2 regions of the Nocardia sp. NPDC055165 genome follow, and region 1 is predicted to be linked to the other one. Evidence: riboswitches for the same ligand, from Rfam matches in the RefSeq annotation. Region 1 holds a riboswitch; the other holds the start of a gene.
The links. A riboswitch is a leader RNA that binds a small molecule or an ion and turns the genes downstream of it on or off. The one in region 1 is predicted to bind cobalamin.

Region 1 (4,413 bases):
GGGCGTATCCGATCCACGACAGCGTCATCGCCGCGGGCCGGGTGACATCACCGAACAGGATCGGCGGACGCACGCAGCGGGTGCCGTAGGACTGCACCCAGCCCGCCTCGGTGACGGCGAAACCGTCGAGCAGTTCGGCGAAGTACTGCACCATGTCGTTGCGTTCGGGTTCACCGTGCACCAGCACGTCGAGACCGAGCTCTTCCTGCAGGGTGATCACGTCGGCGATCTCGGCCCGCATCCGCCGCACGTACTCGGCCTGGTCGATCTCGCCCTTGCGCAGCGCGGCACGGGCCAGCCGGATGGTCGAGGTCTGCGGGTAGGAGCCGATGGTGGTGGTCGGCAGCACCGGCAGGTCGAGGTGATCGCGCTGACGGGCGCGACGCTCGTCGGCGGGGGAGCGGGTCAGGTCGTTCTCGTCGAGCGCGGCCAACCGGCCGCGGACCTGGTCGTTGTGCAGACGCGGATCGGTCCGGCGTGAGTCGGCGGCGGCGCGGGCCGCGGCCAGCTCGTCGGCGACCGCGTCGACGCCCGCGGTGAGTGCGGTGGCCAGGACGCGCACCTCGCCGACCTTCTCGGTGCCGAAGGCCAGCCACGAGCGCAGCCGCTCGTCCAGCCCGGTCTCGGGAGTCAGCGAATACGGCACGTGCAGCAGCGAGCACGAGCTCGACACGGCCACCGCGTCGGCGCTGCCGAGCAGGGTGCCCAGGGTGCCGAGGGCAGCGTCGAGGTCGGCGCGCCAGATATTGCGGCCGTCGACCACACCCGCCACCACCAGTTTGCGGGACAGGGTGGGCAACGCCGCGACCGCCGAGAGATCGGCGCCCGCGGTGACATCGAGGGCGACACCCTCGATCTCGGTGTCGGCCAGCACCGCCAGGGCGGCATCGGGGTGCCCGAAGTAGGTCGCGACCAGGATCGCGGGCCGGTTCTGCGCGGCCGACAACGCGCTGTAGGTCTGGCCGACCAGGGCGAGCTCCGCCTCGGTCAGGTCGGTGACCAGCACCGGCTCATCGATCTGTACCCACCGCGCGCCCGCGTCCGCCAGCCGGGCCAGCAGGTCGAGATACAGCGGCACCAGCTCGGGCAGCCGCTCCAGTGCGGCGCCGTCGACGGCTTTGGCCAGCTTCAGGAAGGTGATCGGACCGATCACCACCGGCCGTGCGGGGACCCCCAGCTCGATCGCCTCGTCGAGTTCGGTCAGCAGCTTGCCCGGATGCAGGGAAAAGGTGGTGGCCGCATCGATTTCGGGCACCAGGTAGTGGTAGTTGGTGTCGAACCACTTGGTCATCTCCAGCGGAGCGATCGTGTCGGTGCCGCGCGCGGCCGCGAAATAGCGGTCGAGCGGATCGGCGATTCCGGCGACCCGCGCCGGCAGTGCGCCCAGCAGTTCCGCGGTGTCGAGCATCTGGTCGTAGTAGGAGAAGGTGCCCACCGGCACCGAATCCATTCCGGCCGCGGCGAGTTCGGTGAGCTGGGCGCGACGGAGCTGACGGCCGACCGCGTGCAGGTGCGCGGCATCGGCGCGGCCCGCCCAGTAGGACTCGGTGGCGCGCTTGAGTTCCCGGTTCGGGCCCACTCGCGGTAGGCCGAGAACCGTTGCGGTGAAGGGGGTATGCGAAACAGTCACGGAGATTCTCCAGTGTCGTGCGGGGAGAGCCGCCGCCTTTTCGCGGGCACACGCCACACGGCCGACAGAGTCGCGAAAGCACACGACAGGTCGGTATCGGTGGTCCGCGCGCCCGATCCACGAGGCGGTGGCCGCCGGATACGGCGTATCCGGCACAGTCGGCAGGTCTTCGGACTCGCGGGCACCGGTCGTGTGATCGACCGACCTACTGGCCGTCGCTTCCCAGGCGTGCAGCCCAGTGCTGATGACGGCGGTCGTTCCTGCTCACCGCTGCGGGACAGTCCCGGATTCTCACCGGGTTCCCTCTCACCCGGTGCGGAACATGATCCGCACCCGGGTTTCGACGCCTACGCGGGAGGTCGGGGCTCCGACTCTTCCACCGCGCACGCGAACCAGCTGCCTGCCCAGCATAGGCCCTCGGCGGGGCCATGGGTCACCGCCCCATCCGGTACACGGCCGTGACCTGCGGTTGCGCCCACGTTGTCCGTGCGCACCGCGCACCGCTGCGCACGGTGAGATGTGACGGCCCGATGAACGCAACTTCGCAGGTAGGCAGGTGTGCGGTGTGAAGATTGCTGCGAAGCCACCTTGCGTGTCCGGCCCCGGCTCGTGGCCGGGTACCGTAGGCCAATGTTCTCGAAAGTCTTGGTCGCAAATCGTGGTGAGATCGCTATCCGTGCCTTCCGCGCGGCCTACGAACTCGGCATCGGAACGGTCGCGGTGTTCCCGCACGAGGATCGCAATTCCGTCCATCGCCTGAAGGCTGCCGAGTCCTATCAGATCGGCGAAGAGGGTCATCCCGTTCGCGCGTACCTGTCGATCGAGGCGATCATCGAGGCGGCCAAGAGCGCCGGCGCCGACGCGATCTACCCCGGCTACGGCTTCCTGTCGGAGAACCCCGACCTCGCCGCGGCCTGTGCCGCCGAGGGCATCACCTTCATCGGCCCCACCGCCGAGATCCTGGAGATGGCCGGCAACAAGGCCACGGCCATCGCGGCGGCGAAGGCGGCCGGACTGCCGACGCTGAAGTCCAGCGAGCCCTCGGCCGATATCGACGAATTGCTCACCGCCTCGGCCGAACTCGAATACCCGATCTTCGTCAAGGCCGTCGCCGGTGGTGGTGGCCGTGGCATGCGCCGGGTCGCCGCGCCCGAGCAACTGCGTGAGTCGATCGAGGCCGCGTCGCGCGAAGCGGAGTCGGCGTTCGGCGATCCGACGGTGTTCCTCGAGCAGGCGGTGGTGAACCCGCGCCACATCGAGGTACAGATCCTGGCCGACCAGCACGGCAACGTCATGCACCTGTTCGAGCGGGACTGTTCGCTGCAGCGTCGCCACCAGAAGGTGATCGAGCTCGCGCCCGCCCCGAACCTGTCACCGGAACTGCGCGAGCGCATCTGCGCCGACGCGGTGGCCTTCGCCCGCCAGATCGGCTACATCAACGCGGGCACCGTGGAGTTCCTCCTGGATGAGCGCGGCAACCACGTGTTCATCGAGATGAACCCGCGCATCCAGGTGGAGCACACGGTCACCGAGGAGATCACCGACGTCGACCTGGTGCAGTCGCAGCTGCGCATCGCGGCGGGCGAATCCCTCGCCGACCTGGGGCTGAGCCAGGAGACGGTGCAGATTCGCGGCGCCGCGCTGCAGTGCCGCATCACCACCGAGGACCCGGCCAACGGCTTCCGCCCCGACACCGGCCGCATCACCGCCTACCGCACCCCCGGCGGCGCGGGCATCCGCCTCGACGGCGGCGCGAATCTCGGCGCCGAGATCGGCGCCTACTTCGACTCGATGCTGGTGAAGCTCACCTGCCGTGGTCGTGACCTGCCCGCCGCCGCCGCGCGCGCCCGCCGGGCGCTGGCCGAATTCCGTATCCGCGGCGTGACGACCAACATCCCGTTCCTGCTGGCGGTGCTCGACGACCCCGATTTCCAGGCGGGCCGGGTCACCACCTCGTTCATCGACGAGCGTCCCGAACTGCTCACCTCGCGCGGCTCGGCCGACCGCGGCACCAAGATCCTGACCTATCTGGCAGACATCACCGTCAACAAGCCGAACGGCGACCGCCCGACCACGGTGTACCCCTACGACAAGCTGCCCGCTGTCGACCTCACGCTGCCGCCGCCGGACGGCTCGCGCCAGCGTCTGCTCACTCTCGGACCGGAGGGTTTCGCGAAGGCCCTGCGCGAGCAGAGGGCACTCGGTGTCACCGACACGACCTTCCGTGACGCACACCAGTCGCTGCTGGCCACCCGTGTCCGCACCAACGGTCTGCTCGGTGTGGCGGGTCATGTCGCGCGGCTGACCCCCGAACTGCTCTCGATCGAAGCCTGGGGCGGCGCGACTTACGATGTGGCACTGCGGTTCCTGCACGAGGACCCGTGGGAGCGCCTGGCCGCGCTGCGCGAAGCCGTGCCGAACATCTGCCTGCAGATGCTGCTGCGCGGTCGCAACACCGTGGGCTACACGCCCTACCCCGAACAGGTCACGCGCGCTTTCGTTTCCGAGGCCGCCGCCACCGGTATCGACATCTTCCGCATCTTCGACGCGCTCAACAACGTCGACCAGATGCGTCCGGCGATCGACGCGGTCCGCGAAACCGGTACCGCCATAGCCGAAGTCGCGCTCAGCTACACCGGCGACCTGCTCGACCCGAACGAATCGCTCTACACCCTCGACTACTACCTGAAGCTGGCCGAACAGATCGTCGACGCGGGCGCGCACGTCCTCGCGATCAAGGACATGGCCGGTCTGCTGCGTGCCCCCGCCGCCGCGAAACTCGT
Region 2 (4,413 bases), on a different contig from region 1:
CGAGCTGTTCGACGACCCCCGCTTCACCATCTCCGGCCTGCTCTTCGAGGCGCACAACGGCCTCATCGCCAAACTCGAGCCGACCTGGAAAGCGCACGGCCTGTCGGGTCTCGACCTCAATGCCCTCCTGCGACTGAGTCGCTCCCCGGGCTGCCGCCTGCGGATGTCGGACCTGGCCACGCAAACCGAGCTCTCGACCAGTGGGGTCACCCGTCTGGTCGACCGGCTGGCCACCGCGGGTCTGGTCGAACGCCAACTCGACCCGGCTGATCGGCGCAGCGCCTACGCGGCCTTGACCGATGCGGGCATCCGCCGCCTCGAAGAGGTCCTTCCGGACTATCTCGCTGCCCTCGAGCAATGGCTCACCGGTCAGCTGACCCCCACTCAACTCGACGGCTTGATCACCGGCTTGCGCGTGATCCGGGATGCCACCAACCCAGCCGCCACCGCCCTGTCCGACCGGTCCTGAGCGTGGTTACCCGCGGTGATCTGGATTGCTGACCGGGGTAACCATCAAGGTGCTGACGTGGTTTCGAGGTCGAATCGGAGCCCCGAGCGCAGGGCTGCTGTGGCGGACATTCCGAACATGCGATGAAAGGTCTCGCTGAAATGCGAGGGTGTGGCGAATCCCGCGTCCGTCGCGGATCGGGTCAGGTCGTGGCCGGCGGCGACAGCTCTCATCGCGTGGATGACGCGGGCCCACTGTTGATAGCGGCGGAACGTGGTCCCGTACTGCTGGACGAACAACCGGAGAAAGTGCGATGTCGACAGACCGAGGGTCGCGGCGATCGGTTCGGCCCGAAACGCGTGATCCGGATGCCGACGGATCGCGGCCGCCACGCGTTCGATGCGCGGATCGATATCGGCCGGGGGACCGCCGACTGCGATCGCCAGGATTCGGCCGGGGTCCGCATCAGGTAGCCGGCATTGTTCGACCAGTTCGCGCTCGCGCAGGTGGGCGAATCCGTACGGCCCCTCGGTGGTCGTCATCTGGCCTGCGATGGCCGAAGCGGGCGACCACAGGAGCAGGATCCATTTGCCGAGGGTATTCACCCGATGCACCGCCCGGGCAGGGCTGTACGCGCTGCGAGTGAGTATTTCGCCGTGGGTGGCGGTCTCGAGGGCGAACGGCCCGTCGAGTCCGACGCTGAGCACCGCGACAGAGGTGGAATGTAGGTCGACACCGAGTTCGGGTCCGATGTACCCGGCATAGCCCGGCCTGATCCAGGCCATCGGTGAGCGGGTCGGACCACACGATTTCGCAGGCGCACCGTCGGTCACCCTTACCAGAGTATCGGTGCGCCGACCGGAACCGCGACGGCTGATTCTTCCAGGGCTCGAAGGCCGGATGGGCGCCGGTGACAAGCAGGCGGGTCGGCTTCAGGGGAGTGAATGGTACCGGAAATACGGTGCCGACCCGCCTTCAGTCCATTCGTCACCGGCGTCGGCACGGATGGGGTTCGCGAGCTGGACAGCGAAGTCCTGCACCGCAACTCGCACAGACGAGCACCGCGGACCCGGGGAGCACCGGGTCCGCGGTGAGGCTCAGGGCAGGGGAACCCAGGTGCCGAAGAACCAGAAGCCGTGCTGCGGCGCGTCGTTGTGATGCTCCGGCTGTTGCTGCGGCCGGTGCTCCTGACCCTGCCCGGGCCGCTGCTGGTCGTGCCCACCCGGATCCGCGCTCGCCACGCCCGCCGTGGCACCCAGCACCCCGAGGGCGAGAGTGCTCGCCACCGCGGTCTTGGCCACTGTCGACTTCATTCTCATGAGCGTTCCTCCTGATCTTCGATCTCACCGCCGAGATCGTCGGCCGGCCGAAGTGCTCGGCCGATAGCTGAATCTTCGCGGCGCAACCGTCGAGCCCGGTGGGACCCGGCTGGGAGTCGGCTGTGTATCGGATTCGGCGACCGCGCGCGAGCACCCCGCCCCGGCGCCGCCCCCTCGATGCAGTCGACGTTGCTACAGTTCACCAGCCGTGGTGTTCGGGAAACCGGTGTAGAACCGGTGCGGCCCTCGCCACTGTGATCGGGAGTTGTGAATCGATCCGGACGACATCTGTCATCCGGAGCCACTGGGGCCCTGCCCTGGGAAGGTGGATTCACCGCGCACTATCCCGTCAGCCAGGAGACCGGCCACGGCTACGCAGTACCCCATTCCACGAGGACCTGGAAGGCCGTCTCTTGACCCGCTCTGTTTTCGCGCGCCTACGTTCCGGCGCGTTGCTCGCCTGCACGATCGTTGTCACCGGTTGTGGTGTGCAACCCCTCTCCGACGCGGAGGGCGCAGCTGCTGTCACCCGCGTGAACTGTGGGATCGACGTCGCCGTCGATGGCCCACCGCAGCGGATCTACGCGGCGTATCAGCCGTCGATCGAGATCGCGCACGCGCTCGGTGTCACCGATCGGCTGGTGGGGACAGCATTCCTGGACTCCGCCGTGCTTCCGGAGTACGTCGGCGCGCAGGCACGCTCGCCATACGTCGAGAAGTTGCCCAGTCGCGACGAACTGCTCGCCCAGCGACCCGACTTCGTCATGTCGGGTTTCAACGGGGTGTTCGCGTCCTCGGCGCAGAACAGCGTCGGCACCAGGGCGAGCCTGCACGAGTTGGGTGTGCGCACCTGGGTGCTGAGTCCGCTGTGCCCGAGTGCCGACGGGCTCGCCGATGAGGCGATCGACCCCGATACCGTGCGCTTCGACAACGTGTACGCCGACCTGCGCGACCTCGGTGCCCTCTGGGGCACCTCCGAGCGCGCCGAAGAAGTTGTCACGCAGCTGAGTTCACGCATCGACGCGGTCCGCGCCAAGGTCGGCAACGCCGGGAAGCCGCGGGTCGCGGTCGTCACCCCCAAAGACGACGGCTCCTACACCGTGGCAGGCGGCATCGATTTCATCACCCAGATCATCGAGGCCGCCGGTGGCGTGAATGCCTTCGCCGATCTCACCGCGAAGCGCAACGTGCCAGTCGGCGCGGAAGAGCTCATCGCCCGTGACCCCGACATCATCCTGACCAGCCTGTGCTGCAAGGCGACCTACACGCGCGCCGACGGTCAGCCCCAGGTCGACAAGATCGTCGGAAACCCGGCATTCGCGAATCTGGCGGCCGTGCGGAACGCGACTGTGCACCCGTTCCTGTTCGCCGACCGGGCGGCAGGGGTGCGGATCGCACACTCGACTGAACTGGTCGCCACCCTGATCCATCCCGAGTTGTTCCGGCGGTGACGCGCAGCGCTCGCGGCGCCGGTCCGATCGTGGCCGGCGCCGCGCTGGTGGCTGTCTGCGTCGCGTCCATCCTGATCGGCTCGCACCCGCTCACCCTCGACCAGGCCGTGGTCGCGTTCACCGATTTCCAGGGGACCGACACCGACCGGGTCGTGCGCTACATCAGGCTGCCCAGAACTGTCGCGGGACTCCTCGCCGGTGTCGCGTTGGCGCTGGCGGGGGCGGTGATGCAGGGGCTCACTCGCAACCCGCTGGCCGGGCCCGGCCTGCTCGGCGTCAACGCCGGTGCGTCCCTGGCGATCGTGATCGCGATGGGTGCGTTCGGCCTCACGGCGACGGGCGGATTCATCTGGTTCGGCTTCCTCGGTGCCGCGGTCGCCGCGGCGTTCGTCTACACGCTGGGATCGTTGGGGTTCGGTGGCGCGACACCGGTGAAACTGGCGCTCGCGGGCGCTGCTTGCACCGCGTTGTGTGGGTCGATCACCACGGCGATCACCCTGCTGGACCGCACCCTGTTCGACAACTTCCGTTTCTGGGTGGTCGGCTCGCTGGCTCGCGCCGACATCGAATCCGTGTGGCAGACAGCACCGTTCATCGCTGTCGGGCTGTTGCTGGCGGTAGTGGTGGCCCGGCCGCTGAACGCTGTCGCCATCGGTGACGACATGGCGCGCACGCTCGGCACGCGGCTGGTCGCGACGCGCGCGACCGGCGCGTTGAGCGTGGTGCTGCTCGCGGGCTCGGCGGTGGCCATCGCCGGACCGATCGCCTTCATCGGTCTGGTGATCCCGCACATCGCCCGATTCTTCGCCGGACACGACTACCGGTGGATTCTGCTGTGGTGCGCGCTGCTGGGCCCGACGCTGCTGTTGGTGGCCGACATCCTCGGACGGATGCTGGCGCGGCCACAGGAAATCCAGGTCGGCATCATCACCGCCTTCGCGGGCTCGCCGTTCTTTCTCTATCTCGTGCGCAATCGAAAGGTGGCCACACTGTGACGGGCACCGAGCGCGGCGTACTGCCCAGCGGGACGCTGCTGCTGCGAACACCGGACCGGCGCATCGTCTTTCGCGTCGGGACACGGTCCACGATCGTCACCGTGCTGGTGACGGTGGCCGCGCTGGCGGTGGCGGCGTGGTCACTCACGATCGGCTACTACCCGCTCACGGTCGCTGACGTGGTGCGGGTCCTCGGTGGC

Region 2: linked by a shared signal. The riboswitch ahead of ACWFRF_RS20515 (ABC transporter substrate-binding protein) and the one ahead of metE (5-methyltetrahydropteroyltriglutamate--homocysteine S-methyltransferase) in region 1 are both predicted to bind cobalamin.

What each region holds. Positions count from the first base shown of each region.
Region 1 is NZ_JBSGSS010000006.1:408,932-413,344, reverse strand. Features, by position in the region: gene metE (5-methyltetrahydropteroyltriglutamate--homocysteine S-methyltransferase) at 1-1,636, opposite strand, end outside; cobalamin riboswitch at 1,774-1,959, opposite strand; gene ACWFRF_RS15920 (pyruvate carboxylase) at 2,261-4,413, shown strand, end outside.
Region 2 is NZ_JBSGSS010000009.1:252,681-257,093, forward strand. Features, by position in the region: gene ACWFRF_RS20500 (MarR family winged helix-turn-helix transcriptional regulator) at 1-469, shown strand, start outside; gene ACWFRF_RS20505 (helix-turn-helix domain-containing protein) at 514-1,281, opposite strand; gene ACWFRF_RS20510 (hypothetical protein) at 1,546-1,761, opposite strand; cobalamin riboswitch at 1,946-2,151, shown strand; gene ACWFRF_RS20515 (ABC transporter substrate-binding protein) at 2,181-3,218, shown strand; gene ACWFRF_RS20520 (FecCD family ABC transporter permease) at 3,215-4,213, shown strand; gene ACWFRF_RS20525 (FecCD family ABC transporter permease) at 4,210-4,413, shown strand, end outside.